DNA from 4 places in the Methylobacterium sp. J-059 genome. Region 3 is predicted to be linked to each of the others. Evidence: predicted binding sites of a transcription regulator. Region 3 holds the regulator's gene; each other region holds the start of a gene.
The links. The regulator PhoB, encoded in region 3, activates phosphate uptake and scavenging genes when phosphate is short. The targets are predictions, from matches to a motif close to TGTCATNNANCTGTCAT.
Positions count from the first base shown of each region.

Region 1: a site for PhoB is predicted at 1,881-1,897, ahead of MKK55_RS14050 (ceramide glucosyltransferase). Genes of this name have one in related genera too.
Region 2: a site for PhoB is predicted at 2,131-2,147, ahead of MKK55_RS22190 (esterase-like activity of phytase family protein). Genes of this name have one in related genera too.
Region 4: a site for PhoB is predicted at 1,575-1,591, ahead of MKK55_RS23240 (DUF2794 domain-containing protein). Genes of this name have one in related genera too.

Region 1 covers NZ_JAKSYA010000109.1:88,459-92,616, forward strand. Annotated here, with positions in the region: gene MKK55_RS14045 (glutamine amidotransferase-related protein) at 1-560, opposite strand, end outside; gene MKK55_RS14050 (ceramide glucosyltransferase) at 625-1,806, opposite strand; gene MKK55_RS14055 (NAD(P)/FAD-dependent oxidoreductase) at 1,927-2,877, shown strand; gene MKK55_RS14060 (histone deacetylase) at 2,874-3,779, shown strand; gene MKK55_RS14065 (TetR/AcrR family transcriptional regulator) at 3,773-4,158, opposite strand, start outside.
Region 2 covers NZ_JAKSYA010000150.1:62,811-66,968, forward strand. Annotated here, with positions in the region: gene MKK55_RS22180 (MMPL family transporter) at 1-192, opposite strand, end outside; gene hpnH (adenosyl-hopene transferase HpnH) at 825-1,988, shown strand; gene MKK55_RS22190 (esterase-like activity of phytase family protein) at 2,196-4,158, shown strand, end outside.
Region 3 covers NZ_JAKSYA010000112.1:22,118-26,275, reverse strand. Annotated here, with positions in the region: gene pstA (phosphate ABC transporter permease PstA) at 1-472, shown strand, start outside; gene pstB (phosphate ABC transporter ATP-binding protein PstB) at 504-1,322, shown strand; gene phoU (phosphate signaling complex protein PhoU) at 1,355-2,068, shown strand; gene phoB (phosphate regulon transcriptional regulator PhoB) at 2,250-2,951, shown strand; gene MKK55_RS14610 (protein-disulfide reductase DsbD family protein) at 3,160-4,158, opposite strand, start outside.
Region 4 covers NZ_JAKSYA010000153.1:60,458-64,615, forward strand. Annotated here, with positions in the region: gene MKK55_RS23235 (Bax inhibitor-1/YccA family protein) at 122-889, shown strand; gene MKK55_RS23240 (DUF2794 domain-containing protein) at 1,175-1,549, opposite strand; gene bluB (5,6-dimethylbenzimidazole synthase) at 1,964-2,611, shown strand; gene MKK55_RS23250 (L,D-transpeptidase) at 2,785-3,300, shown strand; gene MKK55_RS23255 (cupin domain-containing protein) at 3,322-3,630, opposite strand; gene MKK55_RS23260 (DUF1674 domain-containing protein) at 3,709-3,960, opposite strand; gene MKK55_RS23265 (RsmB/NOP family class I SAM-dependent RNA methyltransferase) at 4,039-4,158, shown strand, end outside.

The DNA.
Region 1 (4,158 bases), on a different contig from region 3:
CGGGTGTAGTCGGGCTCGAATTCCGGGTGGAACTGCACCGACAGCGCGGCGCGGTCCCGGTATTCCAGCATCGCGTAGGGCGTGAAGGCGCTCGCCGCGAGCACGCGGGTCGCGGGCGGGGCCGCGACGACCTGATCCTGATGGAACGCCGCCACCGCGATCCGCGTCGCGTCGTCCATGAACGGCGCCCGCTCCGTCACCGCGTAGCCGTGCAGGCCGAGGGCGCGCCCCTTCTCCGAGCGGATCGCGCGGCCGCCATAGGCCTCCGCCATCACCTGATGCCCGAAGCAGATGCCGACGAGGCGCTTCTCCGGCGGGAGCGCGCGCAGGGCCGCGATCAGCGGCGCGATCCACGGCAGCGGATCGTAGACGCCGGCCGCCGAGCCGGTGACGGCGTAGCCGTCGAACGCCTGCCAATCGGTGGGCATCCGTCCTGCGCGGACGTCGAAGATCGTGCTGTCGTGCGCCGGCCCGATCATCCGGGCCGTCATCGCGCCGTAGGAGGGGAAGCGGTCGAGCCGCGCCGGAGGCGATCCGGCTTCGAGGATGGCGATGCGCACGTGACCGACCGCTGCTGATGATCCGCGACCGGCATCGCGCCGTTCGCGCCGCGATGCAACCGGGTCAGGCGGGGCGCGCCGTCCGCCCGACCCGTCGCGGCCGGACGACGGGCTTGAGGCGGATGTCCATGGCGTTGCCGCGCCAGACGATCGCGCGATGGGTCCAGGCCGCGCACCAGACCAGCGGGATCAGCGCGTCGCGCAGAACGAAGGCGAGGAGCAGGCGGGGGGCGTGGAACCAGCCGGCGCGCGTCGCCAGCCGGAGCTCGGCGGCGTAGCCCAGAGCTGCGAGAGCGGCGAGGCCGGCCGCCGCCGTCCAGGTTCCGGCCAGGAGCCCTGCGAGCAGGAACGGCAGCAGCGTGCCGCTGGCGATCTCGGGCGCGAAGAACAGCGGGAACGTCACCCGGCGCAGGCGCGCCCAGCGGATCTGGCGGGACCAGACCTCGAACGCCCTGCGGCGCCCCAGCGGCTGCTCGAACGGCGCCGCGACGAGGTGGACGCGGCGGCCGGCCGCGCGCACCAGCTTCGTCGCCGCCGCGTCCTCGGCGATCTCGGCGGCCAGCGCCCGGATGCCGCCCTGCGCCTCGAGGAACGGGCGATGCCAGAGCATGCTCTTGCCCTGCGCGAAGCCGAGCCCCACCGCCTCGCCGGCATATTGCCAGCGCGCCTGGAGGGTGTTGAGGAAGGCGCACTCGACCGCGGCCCAGATCCCGTCCGGCCGCGCGCCGATCGGCGTCGAGCAGACGAGGCCGGTGTCGGCGCGCCACGCCGCCTGCATCCGCTGCAGGTAGTCCGCCGGCATCAGCACGTTCGAGTCGGCGATGACGATCCAATCGTGTCGCGCCGCCTCCCAGCCCCGCACGCAGTTGTTGAGCTTCGGGTTGTCGCTGATGCGCTCGTCGCCGATCAGGATGCGGGCCGGAACCTGCGGATGTGCCGCGACCAGGCGGCGGACCAGCGGCAGCACCGGATCGGCGGCATCGGCGACGCAGAACAGGATCTCGTAGGCCGGGTGGTCGAGCGCGAAGCCGCGGGCGAGGGTCTCCTCGCTGAAGGTCTCGAGGCCGCAGACCGGGCGCACCAGGGAGATCGGCGCGCCGGCGGGGAACGTGGTCTCGCCGGGCGAACGGCCGATCCGCCGACCCGCCACGATCAGGCTCGCGAGGTGGACGATCGTCAGGAGCGCGCACGGCGCGAGGGCGAGCGCGGTGCCGTCGAGGGCCGGTAAGGTGCTGGCGAGACCCATGCGGCACGCATCTCCGAACCGGCCTGTCCCGCGGCGTGCGGCCGCGCCGGCGGACTGCCCCTAACAGGGTGCGCATTTCAGCCGTATGACAGCCTCGGGCGCACCCAGGGGAGCGAAGCTTTGGCCGAAGGCGGAACCGTCGCGATCCTCGGAGCCGGCATGGCGGGCGGCGCCGCCGCCCAACGCCTTGCCCAAGCCGGCCTCGCCGTCCGCATCTTCGACAAGGGCCGCGGCATCGGCGGGCGCATGGCGACGCGGCGCACCGGGACGGGCCAGCGCTTCGACCACGGCGCGCAGTTCTTCCGCGCCAAGGGCGACGCGTTCCGCGCGCAGTGCGCAACCTGGATCGCGTCCGGCGTCGCTGCGCCCTGGGGCGAGGACGGCCGCACCGTCGGCCTGCCCGGCATGCCGGCGCCGGTCCGGGCCCTGCTCGACGGCTTTCCGGTCTCGCTCGAGACCACGATCATCCGCATCGCGCGCTCGGAGGCCGGCTGGATGCTGACGGATGCGGACGGCGTCGCCAGCGGTCCGTTCGCCGCCGTCGGCCTGACCTTTCCGGCGCCGCAGGTCGTGGCGTTGATTGCGGCGAGCGGTCTCGTCCTTCCCGGGCCGGAGCGGGCGACCTACGCGCCGTGCTGGTCGCTGCTCCTCGACCTCGACGAGCACCCCGGCTTCTCGAAGGCGCATCTGGCGTTCGCGGACGGTCCGATCGCGCTGATCGTGCGCGAGGAGACCAAGCCCGGACGCGCGGCCGGTCACGCCCTGGTGGCGCATGCCGCGCCGGACTGGTCCCGCACGCATCTGGAGGATCCGCGCGAGGCGGTCCGGGCCGCGCTGATCGGCGCGCTCGAAGCCCGTCTTGGCCGGGCGGTCCGCCCGGCCTACGCCGCCGTCCATCGCTGGCGCTACGCCATGGTCGAGACGGCGCTCGGCGAGCCCTGCCTCTATGATCCGGCGCAGCGGCTGGGCGCGGCCGGCGATTGGTGCCTCGGCCCGCGGATCGAGGCGGCCTTCGACAGCGGCCGGGCGCTGGGCGAGCGCATCGTCGCGGACCTGAAGGGCGCGCGGTGATCCCGCCGATCGTGTTCCACCCGGCCTACGAGGCGAGCCTGCCGGCCGGGCACCGGTTCCCGATGCGCAAGTACGGACGGCTCGCCGAAGTCCTGACGGAGCGCGGGCTGGCGCCGCGCGGGTTCGTGACGCCGGAGCCGGCCTCGCCCGAGCTGCTGCGGTTCGCCCACGATGCGGCTTACGTCGAGGCCGTCCTCGCTCTTTCGGTCCCGCGGGCGATCGAGCGGGCGATCGGCCTGCCGGTGGACGCGAGCGTTGTCCGCCGCTCGCGCGCTTCGGTCGGCGGCACGCTGCTCGCGGCGCGCCTCGCCCTCGCGCAGGGTCTCGCCGGAAGCGCCGCAGGCGGGAGCCATCATGCCCGGCGCGAGCAGGGGGCGGGGTTCTGCGTCTTCAACGACGTCGCGGTCGCCGCCCGCGCCCTGCAGGCCGAGGGTGCGATCCGGCGGGCGCTCGTGGTCGATTGCGACGTGCACCAGGGCGACGGCACCGCCGACTGCCTCGCGCGCTCGCCGGACCTCTTCACCCTCTCGATCCACTGCGAGAAGAACTACCCGACCGCCAAGATCGCCGGCGACCTCGACATCGGCCTGCCCGACGGGCTCGACGATGCCGGCTACCTCGCCGTGCTCGAGGCGCGGCTTCCGCCCCTCCTCGACGCGCTGGCGCCCGACCTCGTGTTCTACAATGCCGGCGTCGACCCGCATCGCGACGACCGCCTCGGCCGGCTCGCGCTCAGCGACGACGGGCTGCTTGCCCGCGACCGCTTCGTCGTCGGACAGGCGCGCGCCCGCGGCATCCCGCTCGTCGCGGTGATCGGCGGCGGCTACACGCACGATGTCGACGCGCTCGCGGGCCGCCACGCCCTGGTGTTCCAGGCGCTGGCGGCCAACGCCCTCTACTGATCCGCGGGCAGCGCCCGCGCCTGGGTCTCGAGGGCGTCGAACAGGCAATTCAGCGCCGCGCCGTCGAGGCGGTGGAAGTCGAGCGAGCGGCTCAGCATCAGGCCGAGGATCGAGAAGGTCAGCGCCGCACCCTGGCCCGCGCGCCCCTCGATCGCGCCCATCGCCGCGAGCTGCTCGGCCAGGAAGTCGGAGAAGGCCGCCACGGCCTCGGGGTTGTCGGCCGACGCGATCAGCAGGGCATCCGGAAACCCGCATTCCTCGGCGTACATCTCACGGGCATGGGCGATCACCGCCAGCGGCAGCGCGGCGGGCCCTCGCGGGCCGGCGGCGAGGCAGGCGGCGATGCCGGCGCGAAGCCGGCCGACCTTGCGGACCGCCA
Region 2 (4,158 bases), on a different contig from region 3:
CTGCGGGAACGCCTTCTCGTAGTTGATCTCGTCCTGGCGCCAGGGCTCCTTCGGATCGATCAGCCGCTCGACATCGGTGTTGATGCGGAACAGATGCGCCGCGATGCCGGTGCTGGCGGCGGTGACCAGGGCCACCAGAGCGATCACGACCCAGCGATGTCGGACGGAAAACGCGACGAGACGTTCGATCACGAGTACCCTACCTGCCTGGAGCGGCTGCCCTTCGAGGCCGCACGACTCTCACATCTTGTATGCTACCGGGACGGTTCCCGCGGGACCCGTCGACGGCGCGAGACCTTCGCCACATCCACCCGGTCGCATCGAGGCAGGATCGGACCTGATCGAGACGCGGTCGTCTCACGATGCCGTGTGGCCGAAGACGCGGCGCCGACCCGGTGAACGCACCGGACGACGCGGGATGAGGACGCATCCGAGGCACGATCGTTGCGCCAAGGCCGCAGCGCTCAGTAATCTTGCAGCCCTGCGATTGCAACGCAGCGCAGCGACCTCCGACGCGGGTGGCTCTCCCCATCGATGTGTGGCGCCGGCGCCGTTTCGCACCGCAATATCACGGGATGCGCCGTTTCGCGGGACTGCCGTCGCATTGCCGACGCATTGGCAGGATGGGGTCCCCCCCGAAGCAGGACGCGTTCGCAGGAACGGCCCTCGGGCTGTGGCGCGGTTGCGTCAGCCCCGCAAACACGCACGCGAAACGGCCCAGGACCGGCCCGTTCAGATCGGTTCCAGGCTAGAGCGCTGGAATTCGAATTTTTTTCACGTTAAGCAGCCCCTTGGTTCGGGGCTACGCAAACAGGAGCCGTATCTTGGGAATCCCCCTCCGGTATGTCGCGACGATCGGCAGCTACATCATCAAGCAGCATCTCACCGGCCGGAAGCGCTATCCGCTCGTGATGATGATGGAGCCCCTGTTCCGCTGCAATCTCGCCTGCGCCGGCTGCGGCAAGATCGATTACCCCGACGAGATCCTGAACAAGCGCCTGCCCGTGGCGGACGCGCTGGAATCCGTGCGCGAGTGCGGCGCCCCGATGGTGGTGATCGCCGGCGGCGAGCCGCTGCTGCACAAGGACCTGCCGCAGATCGTCGAGGGCATCATCGCGCAGAAGAAGTTCGCGATCGTGTGCACGAACGCGCTGCTGCTCGAGAAGAAGATCAAGGAGTACAAGCCGAGCCCGTACTTCACCTGGTCGATCCATCTCGACGGCGACAAGGAGATGCACGACGGCTCGGTCTGCCAGCGCGGCGTCTACGACAAGGCCGTGGCGGCGATCGCCAAGGCGAAGGAGATGGGCTTCCGCGTCACCATCAACTGCACCTTCTTCAACAACTCGTCCTCGGACAAGATCGCCGACTTCTTCGACAGCGTGACCAAGATGGGCATCGACGGCATCACCGTCTCGCCCGGCTACGCCTACGAGCGCGCGCCCGACCAGCAGCACTTCCTGAACCGCAAGGCGACGAAGGACCTGTTCCGCGGCGTGTTCCGCGCCGGCAAGGAGAAGGGCCGCCAGAAGTGGGCGTTCCAGCAGTCGGGCCTGTTCCTCGACTTCCTCGCCGGCAACCAGACCTACCATTGCACGCCCTGGGGCAACCCCACCCGCACCGTGTTCGGCTGGCAGAAGCCCTGCTACCTGCTCGGCGAGGGCTACGCGGCCACGTTCAAGGAGCTGATGGAGGACACCGACTGGGATTCCTACGGCACCGGCAACTACGAGAAGTGCGCCGACTGCATGGTCCACTCGGGCTACGAGGCCTCCTCGGTGGTCGATTCGGTGCGCAAGCCCTGGAAGCCGCTGATCCACGCCATCCGCGGGATCAAGACCGAGGGTGAGATGGCCCCCGAGGTCAGCCTCGAGAACCAGCGCCCGGCCGAGTTCGTGTTCTCCCGCAACGTCGCCCAGAAGCTCTCTGAGATCAAAGCCTCCGGCGTCGACACCAAGCGCGAAGCCCGCAACCGCACCGCGGCCTGACGGCTCGGCCACGCGCATTCGAGGAGGCCCGCCCGGGAAACCGTGCGGGCCTCCTTCGTTTCGGCGAGGCTCGGTGGAGCGTCGTGCCTTTCGCGACACGGTGTCTGCAGCCGACCCAACGCAGGACAAATATCCTTCCTGCCGTCACCGGGCCGTCATGCCCGATCCCTAGCTGCGGCTCAGCTTGAGTGGCTGGGGGATCCCGCGATGGTGACATGGTACGGCGCGGCGCGAGCCGTGGGCTCATTCGGCGTGCTCGCGTACCTGACGGGCGCGGCCTCGGCCCAGGCGATCCGCACGCCGAACCTGACGACGGCCGACGGCCCAGTGGCGGTGACGGTTGGCGATGCGACCTTCGTGAACCAGGGTCTCCAGGGCGTCGGCCGGCTGCCGGCCACCACCCGCGACTTCCTCGGCGACACGCTGGGCTCGTTCTCCGCGCTCGCGATCGACCTCGCCAGCTGGCGGCGCTTGGGGGCCACCTACAGCGGCACGCTCTACACGCTGCCCGATCGGGGCTACAACGATCCGAGCGGAGGGCTGTTCTCCGATTACGCCGGCCGGCTGAACCGCTTCAATCTCAGCTTCACGCCCGATCCCGGCGCGGGCCTGCCGCAATCGATCGCCTCCCAGCGGCAGATCGCGATCGTGCCGAATGGCGGCATCGTGCTCACCGATGCCAACGGCCGGCGCTTCAGCGATCTCGATCCGGCATCCGGCACCACGACCCAGCTCGGCGCGGTGCTGCCTTCGGCGGCGAGCGGGCCGAGCGCAGGCCGGATCAGCCTCGATGCGGAAGGTCTCGCGCGGCGAATCGACGGCTCCTTCTACGTCAGCGACGAGTACGGGCCGAACATCTATTACTTCAGCGCCGGCGGGCAGCTTCAGGGCGTGCTCGGCGTGCCCGACGCGATCCGGCCGCGCACGACCGGGGCGCTCGACTTCAACTCGATCAACCCGCCCGACACCGGCCGACGCAACAACCAGGGCTTCGAGGCGCTGTCGCTGGCCCCCGACGGCCGCAGCCTCGTTACCATCCTGCAGAGCGCCACGCTCCAGGATTCCGGCCCGAATCAGCAGCAGCGCAACAACACCTGCATCCTGATCTACGACCTCGCCGGCAGCGCGGTACCGGCCGCGCCCGCGCGCGAATACGTGCTGCAGCTGCCGACCTACCGCGACACCGGCAACGGCGGCGCGCCGAACCGGACGGCGGCACAGAGCGACATGCTGGCCCTCAACGACACCCAGTTCCTCGTGCTCTCGCGCGACTCGAACGGGCTCGGCACCGGCAACACCACGCCGATCGTCTACAAGAGCGTCCTGCTGGTCGACATCGCGCAGGCCACAAACATCGCCGGCACCCCCTACGACGGGGCCACCCCGATCTCGCCGGGGGGCACCCTGCGGCCCGGGGTCCAGCCGGCGCAGACGACCGAGATCGTCAACCTGCTGAACCCGGTCCAGCTCGGGCGCTTCGGCATGAACCTCAACACCAACCCGGCGACCCAGACCACGCTCTCGGAGAAGTTCGAGGCCCTCGGTCTCGTGCCGGTGCTGAGCGAGCGGGCGCCGAACGACTATTTCCTGCTCGTCGGCAACGACAATGACTTCCTCACCCGGCAGGGCAGCATCAACGGTCAGGGCTACGATGCCGGCATCAACAACGATTCGGTGCTGCTCGCCTATCGCTTGACGCTGCCCACCTACGTCGATCCGCTCTCCCTCGCGGTGATGAAGCAGACGGCGCCCGTGGTGCTTCAGGGGCTCGGCGGCGCGACCCTCGGCTTCGCCGCGTCGGCGACACGGGGCGTGCAGGACCACCTCGCCGCCCTGCGCCGCGGCCAGGGCCTCGTCGGGCCCTGGAGCCAGTCCGGCGGCTTGTGGATCGGCGGCGATGTCGTGTTCGCCGACCAGCCGCGCAACGGCGGCCTCGCCCTCGACCGCACCATCGCGCAGGGCAGCGCCGGACTCGATCTTCCGCTGCCCGGAGCTTGGCGCGCGGGCGTCGCCGTCGGCGGCGGCGGCGGGTCGCTCAGCCGCGCCGGCGGCTTCCGGCAGGACCAGAGCGCCTTCACGGTCTCGGCCTATGCCGGCTACTACGGTGCGGACTTCTACGCCCAGGGCATCGTCGGCGGCGCGCCGGAGGTCAGCCTCGACGGGATCCGCC
Region 3 (4,158 bases):
CACCCTGATGGTGCGGCCGATGGGGACCTATTCCGGCTGGGCCGGCGGCGTCGCGCTGGCGATCATCGCGACCCCTGTGATCGTGCGCACCACCGAGGACATGCTGCGCCTCGTCCCCGGCACGCTGCGCGAGGCCGGCGTGGCGCTCGGCGCCCCGATGTCGACGGTGATCCGCAGCGTGACCTGGCGGGCGGCCTCGGCCGGCATCGTCACCGGCATCATCCTCGCGCTGGCCCGCATCGCCGGCGAGACCGCGCCGCTCCTGTTCACGGCGCTCAACAACAACTCGTGGTTCAGCCCGGACCTGATGGGCGGCGTCGCGAACCTGCCGGTGATGATCTACCAGTTCGCCCTCTCGCCCTACCCGAACTGGCAGCAGCTCGCCTGGGCCGGCGCGCTCCTGATCACCATGACGATCCTGCTGCTCTCGGTCGTCGCCCGCTTCGTCATCAAGCCGCAGCGCGCCCGCTGATCCGCCGCCGGCATCCACGAGGAACACGACGATGAACGCCGCTCCCGCGATCAACGCCACCCGGTTCGACGGCCGCAACCCGGCCGACGAGCACGCGCCGATCCGCATCAGCGCCCAGGCCCTGAACTTCTACTACGGCCAGTTCCACAGCCTGAAGAACATCAACCTCGACTTCCACGACCGGCAGGTGACCGCGCTGATCGGCCCCTCGGGCTGCGGGAAGTCGACCCTGCTGCGCACCTTCAACCGGATCTACAGCCTGTACCCGGAGCAGCGCGCCGAGGGGCAGGTGCTGCTCGACGGCCAGAACATCCTCGATTCCGGCGTGGACCTGAACGAGCTGCGCTCGCGCATCGGCATGGTGTTCCAGAAGCCGACGCCGTTCCCGATGTCGATCTACGACAACGTCGCCTTCGGCCTGCGGCTCTACGAGAAGCTGCCGAAGTCCGAGCTCGACGGCCGCGTCGAATCGGCCCTGCGCAAGTCCGCGCTGTGGGACGAGGTGAAGGACAAGCTCAAGCAGTCCGGCATGGGCCTCTCCGGCGGCCAGCAGCAGCGCCTGTGCATCGCCCGCACGGTGGCCCAGAGCCCGGAGGTGATCCTGTTCGACGAGCCGACCTCGGCCCTCGACCCGATCTCGACCGGCCGCATCGAGGAGCTGATCGAGCAGCTGCGCAGCGAGTTCACGATCGTCATCGTGACGCACAACATGCAGCAGGCGGCCCGCATCTCGCAGTTCACCGCCTTCATGTATCTCGGCGAGGTCATCGAGGTCGGCCCGACCAACCGCATCTTCATGAACCCGACGGTGCGCCAGACCCAGGACTACATCACCGGCCGCTTCGGCTGAGCCGCACCCGGATCGTTCGAGGACCCACGCCCATGCCCGGCCACATCGTCACGTCCTACGACACCGACCTCGAAGACCTGCGCCGCTCGATCTCCGAGATGGGCGGCGTCGCCGAGAAGATGATGACCGAGGCGACCGACGCGCTCGTCCGCCGCGACACCCAGCTCGCCCAGGCGGTAATCGTCGCCGACAAGCGCCTCGACACGCTGCAGCGCGAGATCGAGGAGCGCGCGGTGCTGCTCATCGCGCGGCGCCAGCCGATGGCGATCGACCTTCGCGAGACGATCTCGGCGATCCGCGTCTCGGGCGACCTCGAGCGCATCGGCGACCTCGCCAAGAACATCGCCAAGCGCGTCGTCGCGATCAGCGACCAGGCCCAGGCCCAGAAGATCGTGCTCGGCGTGCAGCACATGAGCGACCTCGTCCAGGAGCAGCTCAAGGACGTGCTCGACGCCTATGCCAGCCGCGACGTCAACGCGGCCCACAACGTGTGGGAGCGGGACGGCGAGATCGACGCGCTGTACAACTCGCTGTTCCGCGAGCTACTGACCTACATGATGGAAGACCCGCGCAACATCTCGTTCTGCACGCATCTGCTGTTCTGCGCCAAGAACGTCGAGCGTATCGGCGACCACACCACCAACATCGCCGAGACGATCCACTACCTGTCCACCGGCGAGAACCTCGCGGGCGACCGCCCGAAGAACGACGCCTCGAACTACGCGACGGTGGCACCGGGCGCCTGAGGGCTGCCGTCTCCTCCCCTCCTCCTCTGCGGGGGGAGGGTGGGCCTCGCGTGAGCGGGGGTCGGGAGAGGGGAGCGACCGCTCCGGATACGGCGCTCCCCTCTCCCGACCCGCTTCAGGGGGGAGGGAGGTCCGTGGCGATGGATGAGAAAGTCGGGCGGTCCGCCCGGGAGTGCCCTGCATGCGTACGCGGATCCTGATCGTCGAGGACGAGGAGGCGCTGACCACCCTCCTGCGCTACAACCTCGAAGCCGAGGGCTTCGAGGTCGATTCCGCCGCCCGCGGCGACGAGGCCGAGCTGCGCCTGCAGGAGCAGGTGCCCGACCTGATCCTGCTGGACTGGATGCTGCCGGGGCTCTCGGGAATCGAGCTGTGCCGCCGGGTGCGGGCGCGGCGCGAGACGATGTCCCTGCCGGTCATCATGCTCACCGCCCGCGGCGAGGAGGGCGACCGCATCCGCGGCCTCGGGACGGGGGCCGACGACTACATCGTCAAGCCGTTCTCCGTGCCGGAACTGCTGGCGCGCGTCCGCGCGCTGCTGCGGCGCGCCAAGCCCAGCCACGTCGCGAACCTGCTGGAAGCCGGCGACATCGAGCTCGACCGCGACAGCCATCGCCTGCGCCGGGCCGGCGGCGAGATCCACCTCGGGCCGACCGAGTTCAAGCTGCTCGAGTTCCTGATGCAGAGCCCCGGCCGGGTCTATTCCCGCGAGCAGCTCCTCGACGGCGTATGGGGCCACGACGTCTACATCGACGAGCGCACCGTCGACGTGCATGTCGGCCGCCTGCGCAAGGCCCTGAACCGCGCCGGCGAGACCGACCCGATCCGCACCGTCCGCGGCTCGGGGTACGCCTTCGACGAGACGTTCTCGGGCGAGGATTGAGTTCGGCTTTCGGTGGACGGCTCAAGCGACCGCAACGATCCGCGACCTGCCGTGGGTCCCTTCTCCCATGGGGAGAAGGACAGGATGAGGGGCGTGAGTCATTCGGGTCGGTCACGACCCTCACCCCAACCCTCTCCCCATGGGAGAGGGAGCCGTCGCGCACACTGAAGTGATGTCAGTCCTACGAAAATTATATTTTTACCAAGCTTCAGGGGACCTTCGTCCCCCCGCCGTCGAGCCCCGCGCTGCGGCCCGTCGCCTTCACGGCGTCCAGCGCGCTCAGCATCGTCCCCTCGGTGAGGATCTGCGGCAGCACCGTCGGCTCTCCGGCCCCCGCATAGAGCAGGTAGAGCGGCACGCCGCTCCGGCCGTGGCGCTCGAGCAGGCGGGTGATCTCCGGGTTCTGGTTGGTCCAGTCGCCCTTGAGATACGTGACGTCGCGCGCGCGCATCGCCGCGCCGACCGCCGCCGTCCCGAGCGAGGTGCGCTCGTTGACCTGGCAGGTGATGCACCACGCCGCCGTCATGTCGACGAAGACCGGCCGGCCGCTCGCCAGCAGCGCGTCGAGGCGGGCCTGCGTGAACGGCTCGATCCCCTCGGCCCGGGCCTGGGCCCCCGGTGCGACGCGGTCGTGGTCGAGGGTGAGGGCGAGCCCCGCCACGCCGGCGACGGCGAGCACCGCGAGGCCGCGGGCGAGCTGCGCCCGGACCGGCCGCGCGTCGCGGCCGAGCTCCCACGCCCAGGCGGCGAAGCCCATCAGCACCAGCCCGATCAGCGCCGCGAGCAGGCCCTGCGGCCCGACCTGCTGCGCCAGCACCCAGACCAGCCAGGCGACCGTGGCGTAGATCGGGAAGGCGAGGGCCTGCTTCAGCACGTCCATCCACGCGCCGGGCCGGGGCAGGGCGCGCAGCGCCGGCGGCCACAGGGTGAGCGCCAGGAAGGGCAGGGCGAGGCCGAGGCCGAGGCTCGCGAACACGACGAGGCCGGCAGCGGTCGATTGCGTCAGCGCGAAGCCCACGGCCGAGCCCATGAACGGGGCGGTGCACGGCGTCGCCACGACCGTCGCGAGCACGCCGGTGAAGAACGAGCCCTGGAGCCCGGCCCGCCGGGTCAGCCCGTCGCCGAGCCCGGACAGCCGACCGCCGAGGTGAAGCATGCCCGACAGGCTCAGGCCCATGGCGAAGAGCAGGTAGGCCAAAGCCGCCAC
Region 4 (4,158 bases), on a different contig from region 3:
TCTTGTGCGGGACGGCCGAAAGCAACATATTCCGACACGAGGCGCTCGATGGCGCCAGAGGTCCCCTGCGTGGGCCTCGTCTCAAACACCACGCACGAGCGAGCCTTCCGAGGTCACTCCCATGGCATTCGACAACTCTCCCTTCCGCTACGGCGCCCAGGCGCCGTCGCAGGCCGGCACCCAGGTCGCGTTCGACCAGGGCCTGCGGACCTTCATGCTCGGCGTCTACAACAACATGGTCGTCGGGCTCGGCATCTCCGGCCTCGTCGCGCTCGGCCTCAACATGGCTGCCACCACCGCGACTGCGACCGGCCGCCTCGCCCTGACCCCGTTCGGCCAGACGCTCTACAACAGCCCGCTCAAGTGGGTTCTGATGTTCGCCCCGCTCGCCTTCATCCTGGTCTTCTCGATGCGGATGGACCGGATGTCGGCCTCGTCGGCGCGGACGATGTTCTTCGCCTTCGCGGCGGTGATGGGCGCCTCGATGTCGACGCTGCTGCTGGTGTTCACCGGCGCCAGCGTGGTGCGGGTGTTCTTCATCACCTCGGCGACCTTCGGCGCGCTGAGCCTCTACGGCTACACCACCAAGCGCAGCCTTTCGGGGATGGGCTCGTTCCTGATGATGGGCCTGATCGGCATCATCATCGCCTCGATCGTCAACATCTTCCTGGCCTCGTCGGCGCTGCAGTTCGCCGTCTCGGTGCTCGGCGTGCTGATCTTCGCGGGGCTCACCGCCTACGACACCCAGAAGCTGAAGGAGATGTATCTCTCCAGCGGCTTCGACGGCGAAGCGGCGGCCAAGATGTCGGTCAACGGCGCGCTGACGCTGTACCTCGACTTCATCAACATGTTCCAGTTCCTGCTCTCGCTCCTCGGCGACCGCCGCTGAGCGAAGACGGACCGGACGAACGAAGAAGGCCCCGGCGGAAACGCCGGGGCCTTCTTCGTTCCGGGGGAGCTACGCTTACGCCGCGCCACTTCCCCCAGCGGGCAATGTCCGCCCTGCGCAGCCCGGGGATGACGGGGAGGGTCCGGAAAAGGAATCTGAAGATGTGCGAGGCCGATCGCCTGCTCGGGGGAAGGGCCCCCCGCGCCGCGATCCGGGCGCGCAGCGAGCGTACCATCGGCCAAGACGGCACCGGACGAAGGATCGCCGCGCAAAAATCCGAACGCTTCACACGGCCCGCAGGGGCTTCTCCAGCACCGCGAGCACGCGGGCGAGGTCGGTGCCGCGCTTGAGCACCACGCCGGTCGCGGCGACCACGGCGTAGGCGCCCTGGCGGCGCGCGAGCTTCGGGTCCTTCTCGATCCGGTAGAGCGGCATCTCGGAGGTGCGGCGGTAGATCGAGAACACCGCCTTGTCGCGGCGGAAGTCGAGGGCGTAGTCGCGCCACTCCCCCTCCGCGACTCGGCGGCCGTAGAGGTTGAAGATCGTGCGCAGCTCGTGCCGATCGAACGCGATCTGCGGGGCGGTGGATGGGCTCGGGAAGGGGACCACGCGGGCCGTCGAATCGTCTGTCCGGATCTCGCCGCTCGTCCGCTCGGTCATCGTTCCTCCGCCGTCGGCCTGCCGCCGTCGTCTTGCCGTCAGCCGCTGAGGATGGGCCTCGGGTGGCCGGCCCGCAAGAGTCCCGCGGCGGCGATCCGATTCGTTGCGGACGGGACACGCCCAAGAAACAAATGCCGCGCTTTCGCCCCGATCACGCCTTTCCCGAGCCGCGTTGCGGCGCGACAACGAAGGCCGAACCCTCGTCGGGTCGTGCCCGTCGACGCCCGAATCCCGAGCTCCCCAGCCCTCGGGCGTCACCGGATCCCACGACGCGACATCCCAGAGGTTTCGAGACCCAAGGACTTCAGGCCGCCCGCGAGGGCGGCCTTTTTTTGTGCCCGCCCGGCCCGTTCGATCTCCCCGGGGCCCACGGGCAGCGGGAAGGCGCAAAACCCGCTATGAGGCGGACCGACCATGACCGACCCCTGCCCGCCCCGCTTCGACGACGACTTCCGGCAGGCGCTCGACGACCTGTTCGCGTGGCGCCGCGACGTGCGCCGCTTCCGGCCCGACCCGGTGGACGAGGCCCTGCTCCGCCAGAGCCTGGCGGCGGCCCATCGCAGCCCCTCCGTCGGCAACAGCCAGCCGTGGCGCTTCGTGCGCGTCGCCGACCCCGAGCGCCGCGCCGGCGTGGTCGCGAGCTTCGAGCGCTGCAACGCCGATGCGGCCCTGCGCTACGCCGACGCCCGCCAGGCGCAGTATCGCGCCCTGAAGCTCGCGGGCCTGCGCGAGGCGCCGGTGCACCTGGCGGTCTTCTGCGACGAGGCGACCGAGGCGGGCCACGGCCTCGGTCGCGCGACCATGCCGGAGATGCTGCGCTACTCCGTGGTCGGCGCCGTGCAGACCTTCTGGCTCGCCGCCCGCGCCCGCGGCCTCGGCACCGGATGGGTCTCGATCCTCGAGCCGGCCCGCATCGCGGCGCTGCTGGACGTGCCGGGCAGCTGGTACCTCGTCGCCTACCTCTGCGTCGGCTGGCCCGTCGAGGAGCATGCCGACCCCGAGCTCGTCCGCCACGGCTGGCAATCCCAGGACGCGACGGCGCTGGATCTGATCGAGCGGTAAAGCAGGTCTTTCGACGGACGATCGCCTTTATCACGATGAAGCCCGGCGCTTTTTACCGTCTTCCCCGAAGACGGTGAGCAAGCCCGCAGTCGTCGCAGGATGAGCTGGAACGCCGAGCTTGGCCGTGGATTATTGCTGCAGCGAACGGTCACGCTTTGCAGGAAGATCCCAAGATGTCGGTCAGGAAGTACGTGTCCACGAGCCTCGGCGGCGCGCTGCTGGCCGGCCTCGTCGCGGGGGCGCCGGCCCTGGCACGCGAGGTGGTGCCGTTCTCGGACGGGGTGATGCCGGGCTCGGTGGTGATCAGCGTCTCGCAGCGCCGGCTCTACCTCGTGAACGGCGACGGAACCGCGATCCGCTACCCCGTCGCGGTCGGCAAGCCGGGCAAGCAGTGGTTCGGCACCAAGGCGATCGACGGCAAATACGTGCAGCCGGCATGGTCGCCGCCGAGCGAGGTCAAGCGCGACAACCCGCGCCTGCCGAACCTGATCGCCGGCGGCTCGCCGCACAACCCGATGGGCGCCGCCGCGATGACGCTGTCGGGCGGCGAATACGCCATCCACGGCACCAACCGCCCGAGCTCGGTCGGCACCTGGGCCTCCTACGGCTGCATCCGGATGTACAACCAGGACGTGGTTGACCTCTACGACCGCGTCTCGGTCGGCACCCCGGTCTACGTGACGCGCTGAACGCCCCGGAGCCCGGCGGGATCAGGCGGCGGGCGGGGCCGTCGCCTCGATCGCCGTGAAGGTCTCCAGGATGTGGTAGGTGTGCGCGATGCCGGCCGGCACGCAGTAGGAATCGCCGGGCTCCAGCGCGACCGTCCGGTCCTCGAGCACCAGCTTGGCCCGGCCGGAGATCACGTAGCCCACGGTCTCGTGCTCCGAGGTGGTGCTCGGCTTGTCGTCGGTCGGCGGCTCGTCGCGCCACATCCGCATGGCGACCAGCGCGCCCTTCGCGAGCGCGATCTCGCCGCCGGCGCCGCTCGGCGCATCCTTGCTCGATACCTTGGTCGTCATCGGGTCCCTCGTCGCGCCATGTGCTTCGCGAGCCCAACAGCGGGCCGGCACGGTCGTTCCGGCCGGCGAGGCGCGACGTCAGAAGTCGACGGCGAGCCCCTTCACCTCCCAGTCGTCGTAGCGGACCGGCTCCAGGCCGCCGCGCCCGAGGCGCTCGGGGGCGGCCGAGACCGCGGCGGCCCGCGCGTCGATCGCCCTGCGGCGCTCGGCCGCCTCCGCCAGGGCGCGCGCGGCCGCCGGGGTGAGAGGACGGGGGGCGGTCCCGCCGCCGTCCTCGACGTGTTCGGTCCGGGCTTCGTCGGTCCCGTTGCGGCTGGTTTCACCTTGCATCGGACTCGCTCAAGTGGGAGGGCATCGGGGTCCGGCGGCAGCATGCCGGCACGAAGGGTCTTTCGAGAAGTGGCATCCATGGGCAGAGGGCGCAACGCGTCCGGGCCGGCGCGGGCGGCGGGCGCGACCAAGGGTCCGCGCCCGGGGCCGAAATCGCCGCCGAAATCCGCACCGGAGGCGGTCGAGGCGGACGTCGCC